Regions from separate parts of the Cerasibacillus sp. genome, predicted to be linked through region 3. Evidence: predicted binding sites of a transcription regulator. Region 3 holds the regulator's gene; each other region holds the start of a gene.
What was found. The regulator LexA, encoded in region 3, represses DNA repair genes until DNA is damaged. The targets are predictions, from matches to a motif close to CGAACATATGTTCG.
Positions count from the first base shown of each region.

Region 1: VIG73_RS02070 (DNA repair exonuclease) is a predicted target of LexA. The motif match lies at 7,587-7,600, and genes of this name have one in related genera.
Region 2: uvrB (excinuclease ABC subunit UvrB) is a predicted target of LexA. The motif match lies at 7,619-7,632, and genes of this name have one in related genera.

Region 1 covers NZ_DATBTY010000006.1:173,023-184,046, forward strand. The annotation lists gene VIG73_RS02030 (MFS transporter) at 1-1,111, shown strand, start outside; gene VIG73_RS02035 (zinc dependent phospholipase C family protein) at 1,142-2,062, opposite strand; gene fumC (class II fumarate hydratase) at 2,296-3,684, shown strand; gene VIG73_RS02045 (alpha/beta-type small acid-soluble spore protein) at 4,368-4,574, shown strand; gene VIG73_RS02050 (sn-glycerol-3-phosphate ABC transporter ATP-binding protein UgpC) at 4,661-5,761, opposite strand; gene VIG73_RS02055 (PucR family transcriptional regulator) at 5,873-6,760, opposite strand; gene VIG73_RS02060 (YlbF family regulator) at 6,929-7,270, shown strand; gene VIG73_RS02065 (YhzD family protein) at 7,324-7,509, opposite strand; gene VIG73_RS02070 (DNA repair exonuclease) at 7,651-8,877, shown strand; gene VIG73_RS02075 (ATP-binding protein) at 8,887-11,024, shown strand, end outside.
Region 2 covers NZ_DATBTY010000073.1:115,054-126,077, forward strand. The annotation lists one part of gene prfB (peptide chain release factor 2) at 1-855, shown strand, start outside; gene cccB (cytochrome c551) at 1,043-1,390, shown strand; gene ftsE (cell division ATP-binding protein FtsE) at 1,681-2,367, shown strand; gene ftsX (permease-like cell division protein FtsX) at 2,357-3,250, shown strand; gene VIG73_RS12560 (murein hydrolase activator EnvC family protein) at 3,307-4,704, shown strand; gene VIG73_RS12565 (S41 family peptidase) at 4,861-6,312, shown strand; gene VIG73_RS12570 (PDZ domain-containing protein) at 6,348-7,556, shown strand; gene uvrB (excinuclease ABC subunit UvrB) at 7,689-9,674, shown strand; gene uvrA (excinuclease ABC subunit UvrA) at 9,708-11,024, shown strand, end outside.
Region 3 covers NZ_DATBTY010000060.1:86,103-97,126, forward strand. The annotation lists gene spoVK (stage V sporulation protein K) at 1-577, shown strand, start outside; gene hflX (GTPase HflX) at 648-1,892, shown strand; gene VIG73_RS10290 (methionine gamma-lyase family protein) at 1,889-3,136, shown strand; gene lexA (transcriptional repressor LexA) at 3,181-3,804, opposite strand; gene VIG73_RS10300 (YneB family resolvase-like protein) at 4,245-4,883, shown strand; gene VIG73_RS10305 (DUF896 domain-containing protein) at 5,157-5,390, shown strand; gene tkt (transketolase) at 5,520-7,523, shown strand; gene sirA (sporulation inhibitor of replication protein SirA) at 7,650-8,102, shown strand; gene VIG73_RS10320 (YneF family protein) at 8,154-8,375, shown strand; gene VIG73_RS10325 (cytochrome c biogenesis CcdA family protein) at 8,594-9,298, shown strand; gene VIG73_RS10330 (Na(+)/H(+) antiporter subunit B) at 9,439-9,879, shown strand; gene VIG73_RS10335 (response regulator) at 9,912-10,268, shown strand; gene VIG73_RS10340 (cytochrome c biogenesis protein CcdC) at 10,300-10,782, shown strand; gene VIG73_RS10345 (DUF2621 family protein) at 10,813-11,024, opposite strand, start outside.

The DNA of each region.
Region 1 (11,024 bases), on a different contig from region 3:
GATAGCAGCTTTAATTGTTGCGATATTAGGTCCCATTTTAGGTGCCATAAGTGACTTCTCTGCTGCAAAGAAGAAGTTCTTAAGATTCTTTTGTTATATGGGTGTCATTGCCAGTATTTTGTTAGCTTTTGTCGGTGAAGGCGATTACATATTTGCCTCGATATTATTAATTATTGGTACGGTTGGATTTTCAGGTGGGAATGTTTTCTATGATGCATTTTTACCAGAAATAGCTGAGGAGGAAGAGATGGACCGTGTGTCTGCCGCGGGATATGCTTGGGGATACATTGGTGGTGGTGTACTGTTAGCAATAAATTTATTAATGATTTTAAAACATGATTGGTTCGGCTTACCGAATGCTACAGTAGCAAGTCAAGTTTCGTTTGCAACTGTGGGGATTTGGTGGTTTATTTTCTCTATTCCATTATTTAAAAATATCCGTGAAGAAAAAAAGCCCGCTGTTAAACGTGATCAATCATATATCGTTATTGGATTTTCCCGTTTAGGTCAGACGATAAAGGAAATTACCAAATATAAGCAATTATTACTATTTTTATTTGCATTTTGGCTATATAACGATGGTATTTCAACAATCATTAAAATGGCAACAATTTATGGAAGGGATATTAATATTGGCCAGAATGATTTAATCGCAGCCTTATTAATTACTCAATTCATTGGAATTCCTTGTACTTTCTTTTTTGGTTGGTTAGCAAAGAAAATATCTGTTAAATCGGCATTAATGCTATCACTTTACATTTATATGGGTATCGTTATATTCGGATATTTTATGTCATCTGCACTCCATTTTTATTTACTCGCTATGTGTGTCGGGTTTGTTCAAGGTGGAGCACAATCATTGAGCCGTTCTCTATATGGTCGACTTGTTCCGGCTCATAAGCGAGCAGAGTTCTTCGGGTTTTACGGTGTATCAGCGAAATTCTCTGCTGTATTTGGACCGTTTTTATTCGCAATAGTCGGTCAACTAACAGGTTCTAGTCGCCTCGGAATTATCTCATTAATTTTCTTCTTCTTGGCTGGTATTATTTTATTGAAATTTGTTAATATCGAAAAAGGAATTGAAGAAGTCAAAGGGAAAAAAGCAAGCTAAAAAATCAGGCATGTTGCCTGATTTTTTTATCTAAATAAGTGGGTCACTGTATTTATTTTCTATTCCTAATGCCACTGGTTTGCCTGTATCATAAGAGATATCATCGATTAATGCAATTAGTTGATCATCGGGATGTTTTTGATTAGGCGATGTCCAGTAACTCAAAACCATCGGCATAATTTCGCATGCATCTATTTTACTTTGATTATATAAATCGATGAAGCTCTTTGTCGATGATTCCTTTGTCGCTGGATGATGCCATACGGTATGATTAAGATTCAAAAAATCTTTATCATCTGTAACTGGTCGAAGGGAATAGGCAGATATAAATGATTTTAATAAAACATTTTTCCAACCGTACGGATCATAGAGAATGCGTTGTGCACGTTTTAAATCACGATAAGACTTTTGAATATAGTTATCTGACGAGAGTGCTCTGTCTGGATAATGTTTGTGGATTGTTTCATGTAATAGTGAAACAATTGCTTTAGGCATGGAAAAACCGACATTAATTTCATTATTAACGGGTGATTTCCATGTTTTCAAATGGTGATATTTATCCATCATTAATGTATCGATAATAATTTCCAACCGTTGATGATTACTCCCCTTATATCCCGCTCGATAGTGAATGTATGGATGCGTATGCCGGTCAAGGATATGATGTGTTATGAAACCAAATACAAATGCTTGAACATTGTCATCCATCTCTTTAGCAGTTGTAATTAAATCAATTAAAAATGGACCACACCGTTTTGTATGGATTAAGGTCCCGATTTCTTGAACAGGCCCATCTTTAAACCATGGCCAAAAATTATAATAAAAGAAAGGGTCAGGACCTTGGGCACCTAACTTCATCACTCTTTCGCTTGTAAAATACACCTGTCGTGTATTGTTAATGGTGTCAACAACATCTTCACAAAAGAGAATGTGGGTCCAAATATTAGGCAATGTATATCCCTCCTTTTTCATATATGTCAATATTTATATTGGGTAACAACATTTTTTACACGCTATAAAGAAAGGTCTCCCTCATCACATATTATAAATGATAATCCTTCTTTTCGTATGCTTTCTTAAGAAAATTACTTGTTTTGTAACAATCTAACGCTATCAAATGACATTAAGAAGAAATTTGGTACAATATATGGTGTATGGTTAGTTTATCAAAGGAGGAACTAGAGATGGATTTTCGGATTGAACATGATACATTAGGTGAAGTGAAAGTCCCAGCGGATAAATATTGGGGAGCACAAACACAACGCAGTAAGCAAAATTTTCCAATCGGTAATGAAAAAATGCCGAAAGAAGTCATTCGTGCTTTTGCTATTTTGAAGAAAAGTACGGCAAAAGCTAATAGTAAGCTCGGGCTCTTAGATGAGAAAAAGGCAGAAGCCATTGCCCATGCCGCTGACTTAGTATTAGAAGGAAAATTAGATGATCATTTTCCGTTAGTTGTTTGGCAAACAGGAAGTGGGACACAGTCCAACATGAACGTTAATGAAGTCCTTGCACACGTAGGAAATAAATGGTTAAAAGAGCAAGGTAGTGACTTAGTCCTTCATCCAAATGATGATGTTAATAAGTCTCAAAGTTCAAATGATACATATCCAACGGCATTGCATGTATCAGCAGTTTTAAAATTAGAAGATGTGGTCTTACCAGCACTTGAACAAATCAAAGCAAGTGTAAAGGAAAAAATGGAAGCCTTCAAGAATATTGTTAAAATTGGTCGAACTCATTTACAAGATGCGACTCCATTGACATTGGGGCAAGAAATAAGTGGTTGGCACCGTATGTTAGAAAAGTCGCAAATAATGATAAAAGAAAGTGCCGAGCATTTAAAAGAGTTGGCAATTGGTGGAACGGCTGTTGGTACAGGATTAAATGCTCATCCTGATTTCTCGAACCTTGTCTGTGAAGCGATTAGTAAAGAAACCGGAAAAACATTTGTTTCTGCGCCAAATAAGTTTCATTCATTAACTAGTTACGATGAATTAGTATATGCACACGGTGCATTGAAGGCTTTGGCTGCTGATTTAATGAAAATCGCTAATGATGTGAGATGGCTAGCAAGTGGTCCACGCTGTGGAATTGGTGAGATCACTATTCCTTCAAATGAACCAGGAAGTTCGATTATGCCAGGAAAAGTAAACCCAACTCAATCTGAGGCAGTTACAATGGTTGTTGCTCAAGTGATGGGAAATGATGCTACAATTGGCTTTGCGGCAAGCCAGGGAAATTTTGAGCTAAACGTATTTAAACCGGTGATGGCATATAATTTCTTACAATCATGTCAATTATTGGCCGATAGCATGCTTTCATTTGATGAACGTTGTGTACGTGGTATTGAGCCGAATGAAGAAAAGATTGAAAGGAATTTAAATGATTCATTAATGCTTGTAACCGCATTAAATCCACATATTGGTTATGAAAATGCTGCTAAAATAGCTAAAACAGCCTATGAAAACAATGCGACATTAAAAGAAACAGCCGTTGAATTAGGCTTATTAACTGAAGAACAATTTGATGAATATGTTGTACCGAAAGACATGACACACCCGAAAGAATAAATGATATGAGACAGGGACATAACTAGCATTAAATAATGATTAGTTGGTACATCATATTTTGTTAACTGGAACGAACGAAAGACAGGCTTTGGAAGAGGCTTTGTATAATTTCTTATAAAAAAATAATAATCCACTCCTTTTCTCAGGGGTGGATTTCTTTTTATAGGTGTTATCATAACGCCTCAAAGCACAGATTTGTAAATCTTTGAACGCTCCAATGCGATCTAAGTTTAACTAAAATTACTGACTTACATACAATTGAACACCCCAATGCGATCTAAGTGTAACTAAGATCACAGACTTACATACAATTGAACGCTTCAATGCAATCTAACTGTAATTAAGAATACAGACTTACATACGATTGAACACCTCAATGCGGTCTAACTGTAACTAAGATCACTGACTTACACACCATGGAACGCTCCAATGCGATCTAACTCTCAAACATCGCTCACCTATATATCTTTAAACACCCTAATGCGATATTGTAGTAAAAAGACAAGATATAAAATGTATGAATCCTAAGCACATTTGCTGAGCAGTTTTTTCTGCCTGGCAGGGGCAGTTCATTTTGCCCCCGTACGCTTTTTTTATTAGTAAATCATGTTCAATTTTCCAACGTTTATCAGTGATAAGATTTCTTGAACTGTGAACAATATAGACTACAGGAGGTGATATCAATGGCTAACAACAATTCAAATCAATTGCTAGTGCCTGGCGTTCAACAAGCATTAGATCAAATGAAATATGAGATAGCTCAGGAATTTGGTGTTAATTTAGGAGCAGATACAACATCACGTGCTAACGGTTCTGTTGGTGGAGAAATTACTAAGCGTTTAGTTCAGACTGCCCAACAACAATTAGGTGGCGGAAGCACACCACAATAAAATAATGATGGCTTCATAAGGAAGGTTATTCCTGTTCTTATATTAAAAAGAAGAAGGAGGGTCTGATGACCTTCCTTCTTTCTATATTAAGAATGGATACGTTTTTCTGTTTGAATATCAAAGAAATGAGCTTTATTCATATCTAGTGCTAGTTCAACTGACTCCCCATTTGTCACATTAGTTCTCGAATCAACGCGTGCAATAATATCTTGGTTGGATAAAGATAAATAGAGATATGTCTCTGAGCCCATCAATTCAGCCACTTCAATTTTCGCTGTTACTTTTGTGTCAGGAGATGATTCCATAAAACTTAGCTCATCATGTAGATCCTCTGGGCGTATACCAAGAATAATGTCTTTATTGACATAGCCTTGTTCGCGAAGAGGCTTCATTTTTCCTTCTGGTACTTTAATTTTGATGTCATTAAGAGTGAAATACCCATCGATTAATGTTCCTGTTAAGAAGTTCATGGCAGGTGAACCGATAAAACCACCAACAAATACATTTTCTGGATTGTCATATACTTCTTTAGGTGCTCCGACTTGCTGGATAATACCGTCTTTCATAACGACTAGGCGAGTCGCCATTGTCATTGCTTCGGTTTGGTCATGTGTTACATAAATGGTTGTCGTTTTTAAACGATTATGCAAACGTTGGATTTCGGCTCGCATTTGAACTCTCAATTTAGCATCTAAATTGGATAACGGTTCATCCATCAGAAATACTTTAGCATCTCTAACAATGGCACGTCCTAAAGCAACACGTTGACGCTGTCCGCCTGATAATGCTTTTGGTTTTCGATCTAAGTAAGCTTCAAGCCCTAAAATCTTAGCCGCATCCTTTACACGGCGGTCAATTTCGTCTTTCTTAAACTTACGTAGCTTAAGTCCGAATGCCATATTATCATACACATTCATATGTGGGTATAAGGCGTAGTTTTGGAATACCATGGCGATATCGCGATCCTTAGGTGCAACATCATTCATTAGGCGGTCATCAATATATAATTCACCACTTGAAATTTCCTCTAAACCAGCGATCATACGTAATGTAGTTGATTTTCCACAACCAGATGGCCCAACAAATACGATAAATTCCCGATCTTTAATATGTAAATTGAAGTCTTGAACAGCTACGACATCTTTATCGAACACTTTTTTTAAGTTGTTTAATTTTAGTTCAGCCAATGTTTTTCCTCCCTGTGAGTGATTCCAATGCTACTTTCATTATATCGCCTTATAAAAGGCAAATAAATGGTCATGTTGCACAAAAACAGACTTATCTTTTGTGCAACATGACTAATCGAGAATCATAAGTGCTAAATAGACGATAAATGCGTCATGAACATGTCTTATGTCCAGGCCTGTTTGTGAAGAAAATTTGTCCAGTCGATATTGAAGACTATTACGATGGACGAATAATTGTTTAGCAGCATGTGTAATATTAAGATTACATTCAATCAGTGTTTGTACCATCTGGCGTAATTCATGATTGTTTTGAAGACAGTTTAACTCATTTGGAATCAATTTCTGGAGTAGTTCTCGATCACTGTTTTCAATTATAAAAACAGGCAACGCATCTAGAAACGTCAAAACATGAGCATTGTCATATTTGAATGCAATTGGAGCGTATCGGCTAATCTGATCATATATGAGTGGTGCGTCTAATATATTTGTTTGGAGTGGACCAATTAAAAAACGTAATTTAACATATAAATCGCTCATTAACACGTGGATGATTTCTTTATAAGATAGCTGTTCGGTATTTGGTTGACATTCTTCAATAAGAACACCTGAATCATTACTCTCCCAAAGGACGATAACATCATTTTGGAATAATTGTTTCATGGCATCTTTAAAAAGAATCGGTTCCATCGATTGTTCAGGGAATTGAAAATATATTAAACGAAATTCAATGTTTTGAAATGATTGCGTGTCAATAGGTTGTTTATAATGTAGAAGTTGTTTCCACCATTGCTCTTTTTTTGTTAGTTTTGGGAAGTATTCATGAACAGGCTTTAGAAAAGTTGCGAGTAATGTACAGTCCTTTTCGGTTAGTTCAGTTTTAGCAATTCCAATGTATTCTCCGTCTTTCCCTAAAAACCATTCATAATCGTCATTTAGAGTTTTAGCGTCGTTTGCATAAAAACAAATAGATGGAAAAATATTTTTCAACTGTTTATACATTTTGAAAAACCTCTTTTCTCTATAAGGTTTTTGGATTTTTTATATCAAAATAGGAGGGAAATTTAATTTTTATCTTTAGGTATTTATTCATATGGGTATACATAGATTAAATCGTCTGATATAGTTATTTCAGATAGATTCGTTTTATTTTATAAAGGGGGCAAGGCAATGTCTAATATGTATGATAGCGCATATGATATAGAAAAAGCAATTCGCAATAGTGTTGAATTTAAAGAACTTGTGGAAAGTTACCAAAGTGTGATGAATAATAATGAGTCTAAACAATTATTTGAGGATTTTCGTGATACGCAAATTAATCTGCAAGAAAAACAAATGCAAGGTGTAGAAATAACACAAGAAGAAATTGAAGGAGCACGGCAAATTGTTGAAAAGGTTCAACAAAATGAAATGATTTCAAGTTTAATTGAAAAAGAACAGCGACTAAATCTAATGATTAATGATATTAGTCGCATTATAACGAAGCCGTTAGAGGAATTGTATGACAATTAATCACATGGCTTATATCATGAAATAAGACTCACATTCGTGGGTCTTATTTTAGATTAAGAGTGGAACAGAAGTAATTTAGCATTAGGTGAAACGAGGCGATGTGTGTGTTCACTATAGCCTTCCTTGTCTAGTTTTTCTTGGCCAATTTCCTTCGCTTCTAAATCAGTCTTTGCTTCGATTTTCTCATCAAGTAATTTCTTTCCATCTTTTTCGAAGACGGTTAATACATATGTTTTCATAATTATCCCCCTTAATGAAATCGCTTACCCCTATTATAGTATATTTCAGCTTATTTTTGAATAAATAGCCTCGGCATCGAACGTGCATTCGTGTTGGTGATTTGGTAAAATAAAAGGAAAAGGAAATAGGAGGAAACGGTGATGAGCCAAATTTCATTTATTCATGCGGCAGACTTACATTTGGATACACCATTTCGTGGGTTAGCACATATACCAGATACGATATTCTCTGATATTCGTGAAAGTACGTTTCGAGCATTTCGTCAACTCGTTGATGTAGCGATACAAAAACAAGTCGACTTTGTCTTGTTAGTGGGTGACTTATTTGATAATGAACGTCAAAGTCTTAAAGCCCAATTCGAATTACGCCAAGGCTTTGAACGTTTAAGAGAACATCGTATTCATGTCTATATGTCCTACGGCAATCATGATTATATAGCAGGTAATATTCATCCGATAAATTATCCTGATAATGTTTATGTGTTTCCTGATGATACTGTACGTCATGTCGTATACACGAAGGAAGGTCGAGACCTGGCAACCATTTATGGTTTTAGTTACGAAGAACGTGCGATACATACGGCAAAGGTCGACGAGTACAATCTTGCTCAAACAAAGACACCGTTTCATCTAGCCATGTTACATGGCAGTTTAAAGACAAATACGGAACATGATGTTTATGCTCCGTTTACATTAAATGATCTATCTGACAAACCATTTGATTATTGGGCACTAGGACATATTCATAAAAGACAACAATTAAAAATGAACCCACCAATTATTTACCCTGGTAATATTCAGGGGAGAAATCGAAAAGAGACTGGGGAAAAAGGATGTTATTACGTAGAGTTATCGTCAGAAAGTCCAAACATAGATTTTATTCCTTTGCAATCGATTCAGTTTCAAACAGTGAATTTACATGTTGATCATATCCAAACGATTCATCAGTTGGGGGAGGTATTAAAAGCGAAGATTCTTAATCAGTTTTCCACTGCTATTCCACAGCTGTTTGATGTGGTTTTTTTCGGCACGCAATCTCAAATATTAATCTGGAAAAGTAACGGTATGTTGGAAGAAGTTATCGAACTTATTAATGATCAACTCATCACACTTGATACATGGAAATATATTTATCGATGGTCAGATGATATAAAGCAGGCGGAGCATCTAGATACTGAAGGTGATCCGTTTATGGCTGAATTAAGGCGTGTAATCGAATCGTCAAATATGGCGGAATGGCTCGAAGATCTCTATCATCACCGCGAAGCTCGGAAATATCTAATCCCCATGACAGCGGACGAAGAAGAGGCGTTAAAAGCTGAAGTAAAGCAACTTTTATTTTATATGCTCCACAACAAATCGAATTGAGGTGATTTGATGCGATTTAAACAAGCATTTATTTATGGTTTCGGGAAATGGGTCGATTATACGATTGATTTTTCGGATTCATCATTTCTTGTTATATATGGGACAAATGAATCGGGAAAATCGACCATTCAGAATTATATTTTATTTATGTTGTTTGGCTTATATCCGAGTGAACGTGCTTTTTATCGTCCGAAAACGAGTAGTAAAATGGGCGGGCGCTTGACAGTTATCGATCCGGATGTTGGAGAATTTACAATTGAACGGCTTGACCATGTTCGAAATGGTAAAGCTGTTTGTTTTACTGAGACAGAACAATATGATGAGGAATGGTTAAAGAAACGATTAAACGGCTTAACACGAGAAACATATCAGGCGATTTTTTCCTTTTCGGCGGTTGATTTATTAACGATTCGCGATATGAAGGAAGATGAATTAAGTGAAGTTTTGTTAAATATTGGATTAACCGGTTCGACACATATACATACAGTAGAAAAGAAATTAGATGATTCACTTGCTGACCTTTTTAAACCATATGGAACACGGCCTAAAATGAATCAACAGCTGTCTAACTTAAAGATAATGGTGACTAAACAAAAGCAACTTAAAGATGAAAGTATACGCTATCGAGATAAAAGAGAAGCAGTTTCACGTTGGCAAGCTAAATTAGCACGTTTAGAAGAGCGCCTAACCGAGGAGAGAGAAGCTTTTTTACAGTTGGAAAGAGTAGAACAAGCCCTTCCATACCTTTACTCATATATCGATGCATTTAATGAGAAAAATACACTTGACGAGATAATAGGATTTCCAGAAGACGGTATATTACGTTTAGAACAAATAAAGGAAAACATGGTTCCCTTACTAAGCGAGTACGCCATTTACGAGAAGAATATGCAAGAATATCATAAAAAAATGACAGATTTAGAAGATGTCAAATTGGACCAAGCATCGCTTGAACAGATTGACAAAGCCCTTCAATATGAAGCACGTTACCAACATCTTAATGAAGAATTACGGAAACTGAAAAAAGCATATGCATCAGAACTTGTTCAATTAAATACAGAACTTGAACATTTAAATCTCAAATTGACAAGAGATGGTCTACCTGAGCTTCGTTTACCATTCCATATTGAAAAAACATGGTTAACGATAAAACAACGTCATGAAGATCTAACATTACAAAGCGAACAACTTAATCGTGAAAAGCGCATGCTAGAAAAACGACTCACACAGCTAGAGGAAGAAAAAAAATCCATAGAAGGTCAATTATTATCACAAGAAACACGATTAAAAATGGAACAAACAATGGAACATTCCAAAAAAGCTGTTTACATGAAAATGCTAGAACAGCGATATAATAGAACGAATGAAAAGGCGAAAACAAGTATAGATAAATTGCAACAAAAGACAAAGCTCACCAGCATTATAGGGATGATCATTTCCCTAATAAGTGGTATATTCGCATTACTAAATGAATCTCCATGGTATTACGCTGGAATATTAATTGGACTCCTTCTAAGTGGTGCTTCGTTATTTGTGGGGAAGAAATCTAAAGTTTATGTTAAACAATGGATGACGACTATGAATGAAGTACCTGATTCGATCCTTTCACAAGAGGAAGAAAAGGAAGTCCTAGCGCAATTAGCATCAGATAATACAAAGCGTCAACAGCTAAGCTCTATACAACAAGAAATAAAGAAATTATCTGTGCAATATCACGTCTGTGACGAGAAAATAATCGATCATACCATCCATGAACAACAACTAGATCATGACATTCACGAGCAACAAAAGCGTTATCCATTCTTATCTGATGTAGAAGTATCTTTTTGGCCAACACTTTTTCACACATTAAAACGCATATTAGCACGCCACAAAAACGTTGCCGATATAAAAACAGATATGATTGAATGTGAACAACATATTAATCATATACGGGAAGTAGTAATAGTGTTAATGAAAGACCTACGCATTAGGCAGATGGATAAGGCAAAACTCTCATCTTGTTTTGAACAATTGAAAGAGATGATAAACGATGACGAGAAGAAACAGATCAAGTTAGAAAATTATAAGCGATTATCTCAGGACGTCATGAACCAATTAGCATCGGTTCAGGCAAATATAAAGATTTACGAACAAGAAAAGCAATT
Region 2 (11,024 bases), on a different contig from region 3:
TATGAATTGGTCAAAGAAGAAAATGATGCTGAGTTGATGACTGAATTACAGTCAAGCATGAAGGAATTAAAAGAGAAAACAAATGCATTTGAACTTCAATTATTACTCAGTGAGCCATATGATGGAAATAACGCGATATTAGAACTTCACCCAGGAGCTGGTGGAACAGAATCGCAAGATTGGGCAAGCATTTTATTAAGAATGTACCAGCGTTGGGCTGAAGACAAAGATTATAAAGTGGATGTCTTGAACTATTTACCAGGTGATGAAGCTGGGGTGAAAAGTGTTACCCTACTCATCAAAGGTCATAATGCATATGGTTATTTAAAAGCCGAAAAAGGTGTTCATCGATTAGTAAGAATTTCACCATTTGATTCATCAGGTCGTCGTCATACATCATTTGTTTCTTGTGACGTGACACCAGAATTAACGGATGATGTTGATATTGAAGTCAAATCAGAAGATATTAAAATTGACACGTATCGAGCGAGTGGTGCTGGTGGACAGCATGTTAACACAACAGATTCAGCTGTTAGGATCACACACATTCCAACAAACACAATCGTTACTTGTCAAAACGAACGTTCACAAATTAAAAACCGTGAAGCCGCAATGAAAATGTTAAAATCAAAACTATATCAACTTGAAATTGAAAAGCAACAAGAAGAACTGGCCGCTTTAAGAGGAGAACAAAAAGAAATTGGCTGGGGAAGCCAAATTCGTTCATACGTTTTCCATCCATATACGATGGTGAAAGACCACAGAACAAATGTCGAAATAGGTAATGGTCAAAGCGTCGTCGATGGCAATATTGACCCATTCATTGACGCTTATCTTCGTTCGCAAGTTAATTAAGTTTTATGAAAATAACATGTTCACTAATTTGACAAAAACTGGTCTATCCCTTGGTAAATGAAGGGTTTAGCAAAAGATGTTGGTACGTATAGAAGAAAAATACATTAAAAAAGGTTTAAAAATTTTATTATTAGGTTATAATATACTGTGACATAAATCAACAATTAATGAGTTAGGGGGATTAATCATGAAAAAGTGGTTAATGGCAGTATTATTAGGATCCGTCCTTGTATTAGGTGCTTGTGGCGGCGGCGACGATAATGCTAACAAAGACGATGGTGCAGCAAACAATGACGCAGGTGGCGAAACAACTGCTTCAGCTGGTGAAGATATTTATAAAGCAAACTGTGCAGCATGTCATGGACAAGATTTATCTGGTGGTGCTGGTCCAGCATTATCTGATGCAGGTTCTAAATTCAGTGCAGATGATATTGTTGATATCATTCAAAATGGTACAGGCAGCATGGCACCACAAAAACAAGTTTCCGAAGATGACGCAAAAACACTTGCTGATTGGTTAGCAGAAAAGAAATAATTACATTACCTAACAAAAAGCTCAATCCTTATCAAAGGTATTGAGCTTTTTTTATACGAAAAATTTTGACAGGGATTTTTTACCACTTATATGACATCTATTAATGCATTATGACAAAAACGCTGGGAATGAAATATAAATGTAATAAAAATTTGGCCAAAAAATCTGCTGAAAGATGTTATACTATAAGAGAAATGTTTATATTTGAGGAAAATCATAGAAAAATGTAATCGAATCTAATAGAAAATAACTTACTTAGATACAACGACAAAAATAAAAGGTGAAACAGAATGATAAAAATGGAAAATGTGTTTAAGAAATACCCGAATGGTGTTACCGCGTTGAACGGTGTATCTATACATATTGAAAAAGGTGAATTTGTCTATGTTGTCGGACCAAGTGGTGCTGGTAAATCAACGTTTATTAAAATGATCTATCGTGAAGTCAAACCGACAACTGGTTTAGTTGAAGTAAATGGCGCTAACACGAGTGAATTAAAAGATAAGGAAGTTCCATTCTTTCGCAGGCGAATCGGAGTTGTGTTTCAAGACTTTAAATTATTATCTAAACTAACAGTCTATGAAAATATCGCATTTGCGCTAGAAGTTATTGAAGAATCACCACGTAATATCCGTAAGCGAGTCATGGAAGTATTAGAATTAGTCGATTTAAAGAATAAAGCGCGTTTTTTACCGAATGAATTATCAGGTGGGGAACAGCAACGTGTCTCTATAGCACGTGCGATAGTGAATCGCCCTGATATCGTCATTGCGGACGAGCCAACAGGAAATTTAGACCCTGATACATCATGGGAAATCATGCGTGTGTTTGAAGAAATCAATGAACGAGGGACGACAATCATCATGGCAACACATAGTAAAGAAATCGTGAACAAAATGAAAAGACGTGTTATTGCAATTGAAAGTGGCATGATTGTAAGAGACGAATCCCGAGGTGAATACGGCTATGAAAATTAGAACACTTAAACGCCATCTTCGGGAGGGTGTAAAAAATATATTTCGTAATGGTTGGATGACCGTTGCTTCGATTGGATCTGTAACAGTTACATTATTACTCGTCGCCGCCTTTCTAGTCATTATTTTAAACTTAAACCATATGGCAGAAAAAGTTGAAGAAGACGTTATCGTAAAAGTTCTTATAGATGTCGCGGCAAGTGATGACGATATAAAAACGCTCGGTGATGAAATAAAGAAGATTAACCAAATCGAATCTGTCGTCTTTTCATCTAAAGATGAAGAACTCGATAGTTTGATAAAAGGAATGGGAAAAGAAGGAAAATCATGGGAGCTCTTTGAACAGGACAACCCTTTGAACCATGCCTATATTATTAAAGCTAAAGAACCTAAGGATACAGCGGTTATTGCTGAGAAAATCCGTGGCTTTGATCACATTTATCGAGTTAACTATGGTAAAGAAGTTGTTAGTCAGCTATTCGAATTTAATAAAAATGCACGCATAGTCGGGATTATTTTAATCGTTGGCCTTGTCTTTACGGCGATATTCCTTATCTCAAATACGATAAAGCTAACAATTATGGCCCGAAGTACAGAAATAGGCATTATGAAACTCGTAGGTGCGACAAATGGATTTATCCGTTGGCCATTCTTTATTGAAGGAATGCTTTTAGGTATGATCGGTTCTATTATTCCGATTGCAGCCCTACTGGCAGGGTATTACTATATTGTAGAAAAGCTTGTTATCAGTGTCCAAATACCTTTCTTTGAATTATTGCCGTTCTATCCGTTTGCATGGCAAATTTCACTTGTTATTTTCCTAATTGGAGCTTTAATTGGTGTTTGGGGAAGTATCATGAGTGTTCGACGCTTTCTTAAAGTTTAATAAAGCTAGAATTATAGAGATAGATACTGTTTTGAATAAGGGAAAGGGGAATACAATTGAGGAAGAAGTTACCACTAATGCTTGTTGTCTTATTGTTACTTTCCACTAGTATGAGTGTAAATGCTGAATCATTAAATGACGTTAAAAGTAAGATAAATGATTTAGATCGTAAGAAGGCAAATCTGGAAAAAAAGGACAACTCACTTGATTCAGATAAAGCGAATACCGATAAAAAAATTGATGAAAACCTTAATAAGCAATCTACTAATAAAAGTGAAATGGAAGTTATCGATGACAAACTAGCTCAAACGAAAACATCGATTGTAAAGAAAGAAAATGAGATTAGTAAAACAACAGAAGAAATTAGTACCTTAGCTGAAGAAATTATGAATTTGAGAAAACAGATTCGTACTTTAAATGAAGAAATCTTACAATTACAGAAAAGTATTATTGAACGCGAGGCCTTGTTGAAAAATCGTTTACGCTCTATCCAGGAGAGTGGCGGGGAAATGAGTTACCTCGAAGTTCTGCTCGGGGCAAAAAGCTTCAGTGATTTTATTAGCCGAACATCGGCAGTTAATACAATCATGGATTCAGATAAAAAAATTATGGAAGAACTCGATGCTGATAAACGGGCCATGGAAGCCAAAAAGATAGAAGTTGAAGAAAAGAAAGAACAAGTTGAAGCAAACAAAAAAGAAGTCGAAGTCCGTAAAGCCACACTTGATAAACAGAAAAAACAGTTAAATGAATTGAAAAGCAAACTCGATGCTCAACTTACTAAAAAAGAAAAAATCCAACAGAAACTAGAAAAAGAACATGGAGAACTAGAAGAGTATAAAGTAAGTTTGGAAGAAGAACAGGCGATAGTTCGTAAACAAAAGGCTGCTGCTCAAAAGGCAAAAGAATTTGCAGAAAGCGAACTAGCTCGAATTCAAAGAGAAAAAGCAGAAGCCCAAAAACGTAAAAAGCAAAATACAACAACAAGCTCATCAGGGGTGAATCCACAACCAGTAAAACCAGCCCCAACTATCTCAACAGGAGGCTTTATCCACCCTGTAAATGGTCCAATTACGTCTGGTTTTGGTCCAAGAAGTTGTGGGGGATGTAGTTCATACCATTATGGGATTGATTATGGAGTTTCTGTAGGGACACCAGTATATGCCTCAGCACCAGGTATAGTAACAGATATCAGCTATGATGGTGATGGTCGAATGAATGGATATGGACATGTCCTTCTTATCACTCATCACATTAAAGGAAAAACCTATACAACATTATACGCACATTTAAGTGGTTTCAATGTAAAGGTAGGAGACGCTGTATCACAGGGTCAATACATTGCTTCATCTGGAAATACTGGAAGGTCAACAGGACCACATTTACATTTTGAAATACACAATGGTTATTGGGCATCAAAAAGTGGAACTAACCCAATGATTTATTTACCTTAATTAATAAGGCGTTTTAAAAGACATCACAATGTATGTGGTGTCTTTTTAATTGATATTAGAATCTACATACGTTTAATGGTAAAATGGTTAATAAATCATTTTTTAATTTTTTGTACGTTTAGATTTAATGAATATATATAGAGGTGAGTGTCGAGAATGAAGATGAGAAAAATAATGGCTGTCTTTTGGATTGTTGCGGCCTTAATGATCGGTTTTGCTGGAGGCATTTATTTAGCTACATCACAGGGAAATGTTCAAGTAGCACCAGGAGACAGTAATGGAAAATATACATCGAAGCAAGAAATTGCACAGTCTGATGATAAAATGCAAAAAATTAATCAGGCTTATAAGCTAATTAAAAAACACTTTGTCGAAAAAGTTGATGACAAACAGTTGATTGAAGGTGCGATTCATGGGATGCTTTCTTCACTTGATGATCCTTACAGTTCTTATATGGATATCGAGGCAATGGAGCAATTTAATGAACAAATTGAATCATCATTTGAAGGAATCGGTGCTGAGGTAAGCTTAGTGAACGGAAAAATAACGATTGTCGCACCGATAAAAAATTCCCCAGCTGAAAAAGCAGGATTACGCCCAAATGATCAAGTGCTTAGCGTGAATGGGGAAAGTTTAGAAGGCTATGACTTAACCGAAGCTGTATCAAAAATACGTGGAAAAAAAGGTTCAGAAGTTGTTTTAGAAATCATCCGCCCAGGCGTTAAAGATATTTTAGAAGTAAAAATGACACGTGATACGATTCCAATTGAAACAGTCTATGCAGATATGAAAAAGGTGGACGGTAAGAGTACAGGTATCATTGAAATAACGACATTTTCAGAACGCACAGCGAATGAGTTTTATGAGCAATTAACAAGCTTAGAAGATAAAGGGATGGAAGGTTTAATCATTGATGTTCGTGGTAATCCAGGTGGTTTATTAGAATCAGTTGGCGATATATTAGCGTTTTTTGTCCCTGAAGACATTCCATATGTCCAGATTGAAAGTCGCGATGGCAACAGAGATCCTTATTTTACTGATTTAACCGAAAAGAAACCGTACCCAATTCAAGTCCTCATTGATGAAGGAAGTGCTTCGGCATCAGAAATTCTCGCTGTTGCTTTAAAAGAAATTGGTTATGATGTTGTTGGAACGAATAGTTTTGGAAAAGGAACAGTACAACAGGCAGTACCATTAGGAGATGGAAGTACCGTTAAATTAACATTCTTTAAATGGTTATCTCCTAAAGGGAATTGGATTCATGAAAAAGGTGTTAAACCTACCATTGAAGTGAAACAACCCGATTATTATTTTACCCATCCAGTTCAAATTGAAAAAGCCCTATCATTTAATGATACTGGTGAAAATATCAAAAATATTCAACAAATGTTAACAGGTCTTGGCTATCAATTGGAACGGATTGATGGTTACTTTGATAAGACGACGGAAAAGGCCGTTAAGTCATTCCAAAAAGATCAAAATATCAAACAAACTGGAAAAGTAGATCAAGATACAGCTGGATTAATTGAAACGGCATTAATCGAAAAAATTCGCAGTGGCGAAGATGATCGCCAAATGGAAAAAGCATTACAAACACTTTATAAATAACATGTCTTTTCCTTTTTAGAAAGGTGTGATTCACAATGGTCGAACTATGGCTCATTGAAATACTAAAAGCAATCGGAAAAATGTTTTTGAATCCATTATTTTACTGGGCCTTTATCCTAATCGTTTTTACTGGTTATTTCCGGATTAAAGGCGAACGAATGGATTTTGGTTCCAAAATATTTAACTTATTTTCAGAGTGGAAACAGACTTGGGTATTATCCATTGGGTTTGGCATCTTTCTTTCTTTAGTTTCTATAGGTGTTGGGATTGTCTTTTCGTTGGAAACTTTGTTATTTATAAGTATCATTGTCATATTATTAAGCATGACATCACGTCTAAATCTATTGTCTGCTAGTTACACATTAGGGTTAACGATACTATTGTTATTATTTTTACCACCACTACTTACGAAACAATCATATATTGATCCGGATTTTTTCGGTGTGATTAACTTTCCGGGATTAGCTATTTTGTTGGCCCTCTTTTTAGTTATGGAAGGAATGATGTTAAGACGGACAAAACGTAACCAAACATTCCCTACATTAACTAGGAGTCGTCGTGGTTCATGGGTTGGGGCACATCATGTGAAGAAAATGTCCATGGTCCCATTTTTCGCTGTGGTTCCTATTGGCGATTTATCACCGTTTGCATCATTTTGGCCATACTTATCATTTGGTCCAGAAGAAACATATAGTCTTGTCCTGGTGCCGTTTTTAATTGGCTTTAATTATAAGGTGATAGGAACGTTACCACATCTAGCTGGTCGTAAACTTGGTCATCAAATCTTGTTATTATCTGTGATTGTTTTAGCGTTAGCGATTGCGACGATTTGGATGCCACAACTTATTTTAGTAGCGGTGGCTATTGCCATTATCGGTAAAGAGTTTATCAATTATCGCCATCGCGTCACAGAGCAATCGCAAGCACCTTATTTTTATGATGTGCCAGAAGGATTACGTGTTTTAAGTATTATCCCAGGTTCACCAGCTGATCGTCTCGATGTGTTAGTCGGTGAGACGATTACGAAGGTAAATGGAAAACCAATCAATGATGTCGATGCGTTTTATCACGCTTTACAGGAAAAAGGTGCCCACTATCGACTAGACATTGTTGATGATCACGGAGAAGTTCGATTTGTCCGTGCAGCGATGTATGAAGGGGACGATCATGAACTGGGTTTTATTTTTCCCGACCGTCCTTATGGGTTTCGTGAAGAAGAACCCAAAGAATCAGTATCAAGCTAATCAATCATATTAAAAAATCTGTTCACTAGGAACAGATTTTTTTCTCATTATGACAAAAAAGTCGAATGCTCGTTCGCATGTATGCTATAATGAATGCATGTAAAAGGATTCTTAAAAATGGAGGCGGTACAAGTGACTAAAAAGTTTGAACTTGTATCATCATTTAAGCCACAAGGTGACCAACCTGGGGCAATTAAAGATTTAGTAAACAAAGTGTTAGCTGGTCAAAAAAATCAGACATTACTTGGAGCAACAGGTACTGGTAAAACATTCACCGTATCTAACGTCGTTAAGGAAATTAATCGTCCAACACTCGTTATTGCCCATAATAAAACATTAGCAGGGCAATTATACAGTGAATTTAAAGAGTTCTTTCCTAATAATGCGGTCGAATACTTTGTTAGCTATTATGACTATTACCAACCAGAAGCTTATGTACCATCGTCCGATACGTATATAGAGAAAGACGCAAGCATTAATGATGAAATAGATAAATTGCGACATTCGGCAACATCAGCTCTTTTTGAAAGACGCGATGTTCTCATTGTCGCCAGTGTGTCATGTATTTACGGATTAGGGTCGCCAGAAGAATACAGAAGTCAAGTGCTTTCTTTAAGAGTAGGCATGGAAAAAGACCGTGACCAATTATTACGTGAGCTTGTCGATATTTTATATACACGTAATGACATTGATTTTCAACGGGGGACATTTCGTGTGCGAGGAGACTCCGTGGAAATCATTCCAGCATCATTAGAAGAACATTGTATTCGGATTGAGTTTTTTGGAGACGAAATTGATCGGATTCGAGAGGTTGATGCTTTAACAGGAGAAATTATTGGTGAACGTGAACATGTGGCGATTTTCCCAGCATCACACTTCGTTACACGTGAAGAAAAAATGAAGAAAGCGATCATCAATATTAAAAAGGAATTAGAAGAACGATTAGCGGAATTACGTTCAGAAGAAAAGTTACTTGAGGCCCAACGATTAGAACAACGGACGAATTATGATATTGAAATGATGGAAGAGATGGGCTTTTGTTCAGGAATTGAAAACTACTCACGCCATTTGACATTTCGTGAAGCAGGCTCAACACCGTATACATTATTAGATTACTTCCCAGACGATTACTTAATTGTCATTGATGAATCACATGTGACATTACCACAAATTAGAGGCATGTATAATGGTGACCAAGCACGTAAGCAAGTGTTAGTTGATCATGGCTTTCGTTTACCATCAGCTTTAGATAACCGTCCATTGAAGTTCGCTGAATTCGAGAAAAAAGCGAATCAAATGATTTTCGTATCGGCAACTCCTGGGCCATATGAACTTGAACATGCACCAGATGTGACTGAACAGATTATTCGCCCGACTGGATTATTGGACCCAGTCGTTGATGTCCGTCCGATTAAGGGGCAGATTGATGATTTAATAGGTGAAATTAATAAGAGGCTTGAAAGAAATGAACGCGTTCTTGTGACAACTTTAACGAAAAAAATGTCCGAAGACTTAACTGATTATTTAAAGGATATTGATATGAAAGTTGCCTACTTACATTCCGATATAAAAACATTAGAAAGGATCGAGATTATTCGTGACTTGCGAATCGGCAAGTATGATGTATTAATCGGGATTAACCTACTAAGAGAAGGATTAGATATCCCAGAAGTGTCACTCGTTGCTATATTAGATGCAGATAAAGAAGGATTCCTTCGTTCAGAACGATCGTTGATTCAGACGATGGGCCGAGCAGCTAGAAATGCTAACGGGCAAGTAATTATGTATGCTGATAAGATGACAGATTCTATGCAAGTGGCTATTGAAGAAACGAAAAGACGCCGTGAAATTCAACAGGCTTATAATGAAAAACACGGCATTGTACCAACAACAATCCAAAAAGAAGTACGCGATGTCATTCGTGCGACAATGGTTGCAGAAGACGCAGAAAAAACATATGAACCAAAAGCAAAGCAATTCCACAAAATGCCAAAACGGGATAAAGAAAAAGTATTGCAAAATATGGAAAAAGAAATGCGCGAAGCAGCAAAAGCACTCGATTTCGAAAAAGCAGCAGAACTACGCGATTTACTTTTCGAATTAAAATCAGAACTATGACGATATTTTTAATGTGGAAGGATGATCGTGCCAATGCCTAATAAATCAATCAAAATAAAGGGAGCACGTGCAAATAATTTAAAAAATATTGACTTGGAAATTCCTAAAAATAAATTAGTTGTTATGACAGGCTTATCAGGATCAGGAAAGTCATCACTCGCCTTTGATACGATTTATGCTGAAGGACAAAGACGTTACGTTGAATCGTTATCAGCCTATGCAAGGCAATTTCTTGGCCAAATGGACAAGCCAGATGTTGATATGATTGAAGGGCTATCACCAGCCATTTCGATTGATCAAAAGACGACGAGTAAAAACCCTCGTTCAACTGTAGGAACAGTAACGGAAATTTATGATTATTTACGCTTACTTTATGCCCGAATTGGTCGCCCTGTTTGTCCGAAACATGGAATTGAAATTACTTCACAAACCGTTCAGCAAATGGTTGACCGTATTATGGAATTTCCAGAACGCACACGATTACAAATTCTTGGTCCGGTTGTTTCAGGGCGAAAAGGTGAACATATTCGGATACTTGAAAAGCTAAAACAAGAAGGATTTGTACGTATACGTGTGGACAAAGAAATGCGCGAAGTGACAGAAGATATTAAACTCGATAAAAATAAAAAGCATTCAATTGAAGTCGTTGTTGATCGAATCATTGTTAAACCTGGTGTAGAAGGACGCTTAAGTGATTCATTAGAAACAGCACTTGAACTTGGTCAAGGCCGAGTGATTGTCGATATCATTGGTGAAGAAGAAATTGTCTTTAGTGAACTCCATGCCTGTCCAAAATGTGGCTTTTCCATAGGTGAATTAGAACCGCGTTTATTTTCTTTTAATAGTCCATTCGGCGCTTGTCCAACTTGTGACGGACTTGGAACAAACTTAGAGGTTGATGTTGATCTTGTCATTCCAGATTGGAATAAAACATTGAATGAACATGCGATTATTGCTTGGAAGCCTATCAGTTCACAATACTATCCACAGCTTTTAAAAAGCGTTTGCTCACATTATGGGATTAACATGGATACACCTGTTAAAGACTTACCGAAAGAACAAATGGAGCGGATTTTATATGGAACTGGTGAAGAGAAAATTCACTTTTATTATGTAAATGATTTCGGCAAAGTCCACGATAAAACGATTCACTTTGAGGGTGTGATCAATAATATTGCCCGCCGCTATCAAGAAACATCTTCAGAATTCATTCGAGAGACATTAGAAAAATATATGGCACAGAAACATTGTCCAACCTGTAAAGGCTACCGTTTGAAAAAAGAAGCATTAGCGGTAAAAGTAGGCGATATGCATATTAGCGAAGTCACCGATTATGCCATTCGTGATGCA
Region 3 (11,024 bases):
GGAAAGAGCGGATTTGGTCGGTGAATATATCGGGCAAACCGCTCAAAAAACAAGAAAGCTAATCCAACAAGCATTAGGCGGAATACTGTTCATTGATGAAGCTTATGCATTAGCACGTGGTGGAGAAAAGGATTTTGGTAAAGAAGCGATTGACACATTAGTAAAACAAATGGAAGATTATCAGCATGATTTCGTACTCATTCTAGCAGGATATCCAAATGAAATGGATAACTTTTTATCACTTAATCCAGGGCTGAAATCACGATTTCCTTTTATCCTTGACTTTCCGAACTATACAGCCAAGGAACTGTTAGAAATCGCCAAACAAATGATTGAAGAAAGAGAATATAAACTAACAAAAGAAGCTGAATGGAAACTTCATATCTATTTATCAGATGTATTAAAAAATGAAAGATCAAACTTTTCAAATGGTCGATTTGTACGTAATCTCATAGAAGATGCAATTCGAAATCAGGCACTTAGGTTGATTTATAAGGTGAGTTGTACACTTGATGATCTCGTCACGATTAAATCCGAGGACATTATTTTTCCAACAAAGAGTTACTCATCTTTGTAGTTCTACGCTATATTTGCTATGATATCTTCACATAAGACGTTGATTATAGGCTATAGAAAGAGGTAACTATATGGCGAAAGAAAAAGTAATTATTATAGCAGTCAAACAACAAGAACATGAAACAGAGCAATTTAATTCATCTCTTGAAGAGTTAGTTTCCCTTACTGATACGGCTGGCGGTGTCGTAAAGCAAATAATGACACAAAACAGAACACATATTCATCCAGCCTATTATATTGGCACGGGGAAAATTCAAGAAATCAAGAGGGAAATCGAAGCACATGAGATAGATCTTGTCATTTCGAATGATGAACTATCCCCCGGACAACTACGGAACTTAGAAGGGCATTTTAATATCCGTGTAATCGATCGCAGTCAGTTGATTCTTGATATTTTTGCTAGTCGTGCGAAAACGAAAGAAGGTAAATTACAAGTAGAGTTAGCGCAGCTCGAGTATAATTTACCACGTTTGCGCGGAAGAGGGATTGAACTCTCTCGACTTGGTGGTGGAATTGGAACAAGAGGCCCTGGTGAAACAAAATTAGAAACGGATCAACGTTATATTCGCCAACGGATTCATGATATTAAGAAGCGTTTAAAACTTGCCGATAAACAACGTGATCTCTATCGTCATCGAAGAAAGAGAAATGATGTTTTTCAAATAGCAATTGTAGGTTACACGAATGCGGGCAAGTCAACACTGTTTAATCAATTAACTAATAGTGCTTCTTTAGAAGAAGATAAACTGTTTGCGACTTTAGATCCTCTTACTCGCCAGATCACATTACCATCAGGGTTACACGCACTAGTCACAGACACGGTCGGTTTTATTCAAGATTTGCCAACAACCTTAATTGCTGCATTTCAGTCCACATTAGAGGAAGTGACAGAAGCTGATTTTATTTTACATGTTATCGATGGATCACATCCGAATATGGAACAACATCAAGACACAGTTAATCATCATATAAAACAATTAGGTGCTGAACATATTCCAATGTTAACCGTTTATAATAAAAAAGATAAATTCAAAGAAGATCTAATTCCTATGGCACAGCCTGCGATTATTATTAGTGCTTATGAATCGGATGATTTTGAACGCCTATTATTAAAAATAGAAACTGTCTTGAAACAAATCTGGGAACCTTTTACAATAAGATTAGAACCCGACCGAGGCTCAATATTGTTTCAGCTTTTAAATGAAACGATTATAGAGGAAAAATATTTTAATGAACAAAACAATCAATATGTTATTTCTGGCTATATGCGTGAAAATTCCCCACTAAATAGACTTAAAGGAGATATTGAAGAATGATAGAAGACGTTGTTAAACAAGCAGAAAAAGATATCCAAGAAAAACATAACGAAATCAACGAAATCGTTGAACATAATCAAAGACGTGTATTAGAGGCATTCCGCAATAATCGGGTGAGTGATAATCATTTTCAATCGACGAGTGGTTATGGATACAATGATATGGGACGTGAAGTGCTTGATCAAGTTTATGCTGATGTATTCGGTGCGGAAAGCGCTATTGTACGGCCGCATTTCGTGTCCGGGACCCATGCGATATCAACGGCACTTTTTGGTGTGTTACGTCCAGGAGATGAATTATTATATATTACTGGGAAGCCGTATGATACTTTAGAAGGTGTCATAGGGAAATCAACAGAACATTTTTCAGGTTCATTAAAGGAGTTTGGTATTCATTACAATGAAGTACCCTTAAAAGCCGATGGTACGATTGATTTTTCTGGGATTAAGAATGCGATTCATGATGGCACACGTGTCATCGGTATCCAACGCTCTAAAGGTTATGATAATCGCCCTTCATTTTTAGTAAAAGAAATTGAGGAAATGACTGCATTTGTTAAGGATATTAATCCCGAACTAATCGTCTTTGTTGATAATTGTTATGGTGAATTTGCGGAAACACTTGAACCAACCCATTTTGGCGTAGACTTAATGGCCGGATCATTAATTAAAAACCCAGGTGGGGGAATTGTTCGCTCTGGTGGCTATATTGTGGGGAAAGAAAAGTGGGTCGCACAATGTGCTAATCAATTGACAGCCCCAGGTTTAGGTGGGGATATGGGAGCGACATTTAATATGTTACAAGAAATGTTCCAAGGATTCTTTCTAGCCCCACATGTTGTTGGAGAAGCATTAAAAGGAGCTGTTTTCACATCACGGTTTTTAGAACTTATGGGCTTTGAAACAACCCCAAACTATCAAGCGAAACGAACCGATTTAATTCAATCGGTCACATTTGATACGAGTGAACAAATGATTACTTTCTGTCAAATGATTCAAAAGAACTCACCAGTTGATGCATATGTGTTACCTGTACCGAGTGAAATGCCTGGCTATGATGATGAAGTTATCATGGCTGCTGGAACATTTATTCAAGGATCCAGTATTGAATTATCTGCTGATGGACCAGTCCGTCCGCCTTACACCGCCTATGTTCAAGGTGGACTCACTTATCACCATGTTAAAATTGCTATTATCGATGCTGTTAAACATATGCTCGAAAAAGGATATGTTAATGTCATATAAAACAAAATAAAAAACCGCCCTGTGATTAATTAGGGCGGTTTTTCTTATTGAATGTGTCGATATAACCCGATTACTTTTCCCAAAATGGATACATTATTAAAAATAAGTGGGTCCATGGAGGAATTCTCAGGTTGTAGACGAATATGGTCTTTTTCTTTATAAAAACGTTTTACTGTTGCTTCATTCTCTTCAGTCATGGCAACGACAATTTCACCGTTTTCAGCTGTGTTCTGCTGTTTGACAATGACATGATCTCCATCTAAAATACCTGCCTCAATCATACTATCGCCATCAATGATTAAAATAAATAACTGATCATCAGGACTTGCTGCAGAATTTGGGACCGGTACAAACTCTTCGACATTTTCGATTGCTGTAATAGGTAATCCAGCCGTTACCTTACCGATAACCGGTGCATAACGTGCATCATCTTTTGGCACATGGTCATCCTCTGTTCGGTCAAGTATTTCAATCGCACGTGGCTTCGTTGGATCTCGGCGAATATAGCCTTTTTTCTCTAACCGTGAAAGATGCCCATGGACCGTCGAACTTGAAGCAAGACCCACAGCCTTTGCAATTTCACGTACAGAAGGTGGGTAACCCTTTGTTTGCACTTCGCTTTTAATAAAACTTAGAATAGCGGCCTGTCTCTTTGACATCTTAGTCATTATGTATCCACCTCACTCATATAGATTTATTAATAGTCTATCATTTTATATTTGCAAAAGCAAACATTCGTTCTAAAATCTATTGACAGGAACAATTGTTCTGTTATAATGTTTATAAGAACATAGGTTCTGTAGCGGAAGGGGTGAGAAATATGTTTGAAAAGTTGTTTCGAACAGATTTAATTTATGTTATTATGTTCATTATTTCTTTAATCTTTTTGTATTTCTCTCTAATCATGGCTTAAAAATCCGTTTGGATAGATTCAAATGAATAGATGCACTGCATTGCTGTGATATAATACATGCATGTAGCTTTAATTTACAAAATACATGCTTCAGCTAAAGAAGGAAGTAAAGTATCTTACTATCATGGATTTATGATGATTTATTCGTTCATGATTCAAATAGGGAATAAGTCTTTTTCGTCAAGGGGATTTTCAATGAAAGCCATTATTTATTGTCGTGTAAGTACAAACAAACAAACACAAGAAACATCATTAGAAAGACAAGAACAGGAATTAACCGAACTAGCTAACCAATTTGATTTTAATGTCATTAATATCATTACAGAAAAAGCAAGTGGATATGATATTGAACGAGAAGGTATTTTACATATATTACAATTGTTTTCTGAGAAAAAGGCAGATTGCCTTCTCATTCAAGATGAAACACGTTTAGGTCGTGGCAATACAAAAATCGCCTTGCTTCACCAATTAAATAAATTGAATGTAACCATATATACAGTCATCCATAATGGGAAATTAGAAGTATCTGAGGCTGATTCCATGGTGCTAAAAATCGTTAGTATTGTCGAGGAATATCAAAGACAGATTCACAATGCAAAAATCAAGCGCGGAATGAAGCGGGCCATATCCAAGGGATTCCACCCTGAAAAAAACCTTTCTAATCGGAACAAAGCTCCTGGTCGCGATCGTAAAGTATTTCCAATCGAAGAAGTTATCAGGTTGCGTGAGAAAGAGTTAACATTTGAAGAAATAGCTCATACTTTAAAAGGCTTAGGTTATAATGTATCTAAGGCAACTGTACATCGACGATATCAAGAATATCATAAGACTTGAATGGATAAACAGATATGCGTATGATAAAAAAGCAAGAGTCTCCATACTCTTGTTTTTTTATCATTGTAATAGATGGATTTCATCATTTTAAGACTCTATACAGGATAAGACCTATAAGGTAAAAGAAGACTTTAAACATCATACCACTGTGGGGTCATCGGTTACATCCCTTTAGAATGAGTCTTTAGTTAGTGCATTAAAATTATGTATGTTTTAAAAGAAGTTATTATGGAATTAATAATGACGTAAACAAACAAACGAGGTGGAAAGTATATGTTAGATAAAAGTAAAATAGACCGCATTAATGAGCTAGCAAGAAAGAAAAAGATAGAGGGATTAACAGAGGCAGAAAAAAAAGAACAACAAGAATTAAGACAAGAATATCTCCAAAATATTCGTCAATCGTTTAAAAACCAACTAAAGTCGATGACGGTCATTGATCCAGAAGGAAAAGACGTTACGCCTCAAAAAGTACGTGACCTACAAGAACGTAGTCGTAAACATTAAAAGATTCATTAAATTGTTGGAATCTTCCACACTACATTAAGAGAAACTTATTATTACTTGTCGTACGTGGGAATTCATTATAATATGAAGGAAGCGAGGCTTATATCGTAATTGAAAGGGGCTTATCAAATGGACATCGAAAAACTTTCTGTTAATGCAATACGTACGCTTTCAATTGATGCAATCGAAAAAGCGAATTCTGGTCACCCAGGCTTACCTATGGGTGCGGCTCCAATGGCTTATGTACTCTGGACTGATTTTATGAATCATAATCCTAATCATGCTTCATGGTTTAACCGTGACCGTTTTGTACTATCAGCAGGACACGGTTCAGCATTATTGTATTCCCTACTCCATCTATCCGGCTATCAGGTTTCAATAGATGACTTAAAGCATTTCCGTCAATGGCAATCGAATACACCGGGACATCCTGAAGTACTAGATACAGACGGTGTTGAAGCAACGACAGGTCCATTAGGCCAAGGGATTGCCATGTCCGTCGGTATGGCTATGGCAGAAGCACATTTATCTGGAAAGTATAATAAAGAAGATTTCCCAATTATTGATCATTATACATACGCCCTTGTCAGTGATGGTGATTTAATGGAGGGCATTTCTCATGAAGCAGCCTCCCTTGCTGGACATTTGAAGTTGCATAAACTAATTGCTCTATATGACTCTAACGACATTTCATTAGACGGCGAATTGAACCAAGCATTCTCTGAAAACACAGCAAAGCGTTTTGAGGCGTATGGATGGCAAGTTTTACGGGTTGAAGATGGAAATGATCTTGAAGCTATTCGTCAAGCTATTCGACTAGCAAAACAGAACAAAGAACAACCAACATTAATCGAAGTTAAAACAGTTATTGGTTATGGTTCACCAAATAAAGCGGGTTCTTCTCAATCACATGGATCTCCGCTTGGGACAGAAGAAGTTAATTTAACAAAATCCTATTACGGTTGGGAACATGAGCCATTTGAGGTTCCACAAGCTGTTTATAATGATTTTAAGCAAAAAACTATCGATAAAGGTGAAAAACTCGAAGAAAACTGGAATCATTTATTTAATGAATATAAAAATAAATATCCTGAAGAGGCAAATGAATTAGGACAAGCTATAGCAGGAAAACTACCAGAGCATTGGGATGCTGAATTACCTACGTTTGAAACGAACAAAGATTCTTTAGCTACACGCGCTGCTTCTGGTAAAATGATTAATGCAATAAGTAAAACTGTACCTAACTTTTTCGGTGGGAGTGCAGACTTAGCCAGTTCTAATAAAACAATGATGGCTGAAGAAGGCGATTTTTCACATGAAAATTATGCAGGAAGAAACATTTGGTTCGGGGTGCGCGAACATGCGATGGGTGCAGCATTAAACGGAATGGCTTTACACGGTGGTCTAAAAGTTTACGGTGGAACATTCTTTGTTTTTAGTGATTATTTACGTCCAGCAATCCGGATGTCAGCATTAATGCACACACCAGTAACGTATGTATTCACACATGATTCCATTGCTGTTGGTGAGGATGGGCCAACTCACGAACCAATTGAACAGCTTGCTTCATTACGTGCCATGCCTAATTTATCTGTCATTCGCCCAGCAGACGGTAACGAAACACAAGCTGCTTGGCGTTTAGCGCTTGAATCAGAAAGTAAACCGACAGTATTAGTACTTACACGTCAAGATTTACCGACTCTACCTTCGACAAAAGAAAGAGCATATGAAGGGGTAAGTCGAGGAGCCTATGTTATTCGTCATGCCGATAAAGATAAGCCAGATGCGTTGCTACTCGCAACTGGTTCTGAAGTTCAACTTGCTCTAAAAGCACATGAGACCCTTAAAGAAAAAGGAATTGATGTATCTGTCGTAAGTATGCCTTCGTGGGATCGCTTTGAGGAACAAGATGAAGCATATCGAAACAAAGTGCTTCCGAAAGATGTGACTAAACGGGTCGCGATTGAAATGGCGTCTTCTTTAGGTTGGGAACGATATACGGGTACTGATGGTGTAATAATGGGAATTGATAGATTTGGTGCCTCAGCTAAAGGAGAAAAGCTAATAGAAGAATTTGGTTTTACAGAAGAGCGAGTCGTTGAGACAGTTGAGCAATTAATGAAGGCTAAATAGGTATTCGCACTAAAGAAACAATACAAATGATAATTCGACAAAACTAGTTGAATTTGTTTGACAGTAATTGACAGTTTATTCCTCCTCTATTTTATATAATCTAATATAAATAGAGGGGGAGATTGGATGCAGATATATTCTATTTATTGGATTAAAGAAACCTTTGCTAAACATTTCTTCTATAAAAGCGATATCGTATACCGATTTATTAAAACTTATCATGCTACTAAACGGGATGATTTAGTAAGACAGTTTCAGTTTATAACGCATTCTTTTTCAGAAGCGACGGTTCAATCACAGCTTACCAAGTATTTAGCGAAGAAATATCAAATTCAGTATGAAGGAAATAGTGTTATTATAACATCAACAACCTTTACAATGACTGTTTATATTTATGAAAAATATATTGTATTATATTGTCATTCACTAGAAGAGGCTGAGGCGGTATTGTTTCCGATTTTTCGTCTATTAGATTTGAATTTTTTTATCATGAGTCATACACATCCTCGTTTTGGCTGGATCGCTTCACTTATGGATAAAAAAGACAAAAGAAGTCGAAATGAAGTATTGTATTCCTAGCATGAATCAACTATACTGGACTAGGAACAACATGAAGGAGGAAGTGTTTTAATGAGTTGGTATTGGGTAGTACTACTAGTTATTGCAGCACTCGTAGCTGGTGTTGCTCTCGGATTTTTTATTGCTCGAAAATATATGATGAAATATTTAAAAGAAAATCCACCCATTAATGAGCAAATGCTCCGCACATTAATGATGCAAATGGGACAAAAACCATCACAAAAGAAAATCAATCAAATGATGCGTGCTATGAATAACCAAATGGATAAATAATGACGACTGCTTGTCATATCGTCATATCATAAAGCATCAACTTAAATCACTGGTTTATGAACAATGAATCAGTGATTTTTGTTTTTTGACAGCGTTAGTTTGCTGTCTATGATTGATGCGAGTCGATAATATGTCGTTTAATTGTCATATTCATTTTTTGTTTCAGGACGATTGATTTGGTAAAATATAGACAGCTTATGAAATTTGGGGGTTTTTTAATGGCCGATATTAATGTGTTTATTGCGTTTGGGGCAGGCTTTCTATCATTTATTTCACCATGTGTTTTGCCGTTATATCCAGCATTTTTATCATATATCACTGGTATGAGTGTTTCTGAACTGACAGATGATAATAAAATGATAAATCGGAAAAGTCTATTGCATACGATCTTTTTCTTAATTGGTTTCTCAAGTATATTTATTATGCTCGGTTTTGCAACTTCTGCTATTTCCGAATTCTTATTAACATATCAAGACCTTATTAGGCAAGTAGGAGCCATATTAATTATTTTCTTCGGTCTTGTGATTGTTGGTATTTTTAACTTTGAATTCCTCATGAAGGATAAAAAAATTACATTTAAGAATAAGCCAGCCGGTTACTTCGGTTCATTTATTATTGGAATGGCCTTTTCACTCGGCTGGACACCGTGTACAGGTCCTATACTAGCAATTGTCTTATCTTTAGCTGCTACTCAACCTCAATTAGGTATGGTCATGATGATTAGTTACGTCCTTGGATTTTCATTACCATTCTTAATTCTGTCATTCTTTATTGGGAGAATGAATTGGATTAAAAAACATAGTCAAAAGTTAGTAAAAATCGGTGGTTACATTATGATTTTTATGGGAATTGCTTTGTTCTTTGACTGGATGACTAAATTAACCTCTTATTTATCTAGTCTGTTTAATTTTTCAGGGTTTTAAATAGAAAACTCTTGCGCTTCATTTAGCGTAGGAGTTTTTCCTATCAATGGAACGTTCATAGAATTGAATTATTTAATGCAAAATAAGATTGAACTATGTTAAACTATAATTTAGTACTTCTAGTGAAAGGGACGTTTCGAATGTACAAGCCAAACAATATTATTTTAAGAACAACAACATCATTAATTGCATTTATATTATTAGGTTTTGCCATTTACTTGTTACTTGCTGGTCATAATTCACCTGGTGGTGGTTTTGTTGGCGGACTTGTGACTTCAGCCTCAGTTATTCTACTGTACATGGCATACGGTCGAGAAACAGTAAATGATATGTTACCAATTAATTTTCGATCATTAATACCTGTTGGCTTATTAATAGCACTCTTAACAGGTTTAGGTGCATTACTTTTTGGTTTTCCCTTTTTAACACACACATTTGGTTCTATTCATGTGCCAGTATTTGGCGACATTGAACTTGCTACAGCGATGTTATTTGACTTGGGAGTATATTTTACAGTTTTAGGATCAACGATTACGATTATTTTAAATATAGCTGATGACAGAAAAACAACGTCATCATAACATAGTTGCTATTATAAATGGGGGATCATAGTATGGCGACAATCTTAATCGTCGATGATGCGAAATTCATCCGGTTAACTCTCGCAAATATATTAGAAAAAGAAAATCATGAAGTGGTAGGCGAAGCGGAAAATGGTGAAGAAGCTCTCCAGCTGTATCAACAACTAAAACCGGATCTTGTATTTATGGATATCACCATGCCGATAATGAACGGCGTCGAAGCTACAAAGAAAATAATTGAAAAAGATCCGAATGCAATAATTATCATATGTTCTGCGATGGGACAGCATAAAATTGTTGTTAGTGCGATTGAAGCAGGGGCTAAAGATTTTATCGTTAAACCATTTGATGAAAATCGTGTTTTGGAAACTGTTCAACAATTTATATAAAGAAGAGTTGAATTGAAAAGAGTGGTTCAATATGTTTTGGGTAATAGCTAGTACGATTGTAGCAGCTTTTATGGCTACAATGATGATTATCGTCCGACTTAAAGCATCACAACAACCTGCTTCCGTTAAAAAGATTATTTTACCACCGGTTTTTATGAGTACTGGAGCATTGATGTTTGTTTTTCCAGTTTTTCGTGTTGCATGGACTCAAGTTATAGAAGCACTTGTTGTTGGGATGATTTTTTCTGTTTTTCTCATTAAGACATCTAAATTTGAAATAAAAGGTAAACATATATACTTAATACCATCTAAAGCATTTGTTTTTATTTTGTTCGGTTTACTCGCTATTAGATTGTTAGCCAAGACGTATTTAGGTACAAAAATATCTCTTGGTGAAACGAGTGGCATGTTTTTTCTGTTAGCTTTTGGAATGATCGCTACATGGCGAGTTGCCATGCTTATTAAATTTAAAAAGCTAGAAAGAGAAATAAGCAATCATGCTTCACTAGATTAAAAAAATGCGCTTTATAAGAAGCGCATTTTTTTATTTATATCGTTCTTGCCAATTTGGAGCGTAATCCTCATTTGCCATATTAAATAGAGGCTCATAAGGTGTTACATCAATATTCTTTTCATGAAGTTTCTTGCGTAGAAAGCGATGATCCCGTTTTGGTGTCGCGACAATATATCCTTCTATAACAAGTTCTTGAGTAATTTTATCTTTATTTTTTTTAAGTGCGATTTCCCCAATTTTAC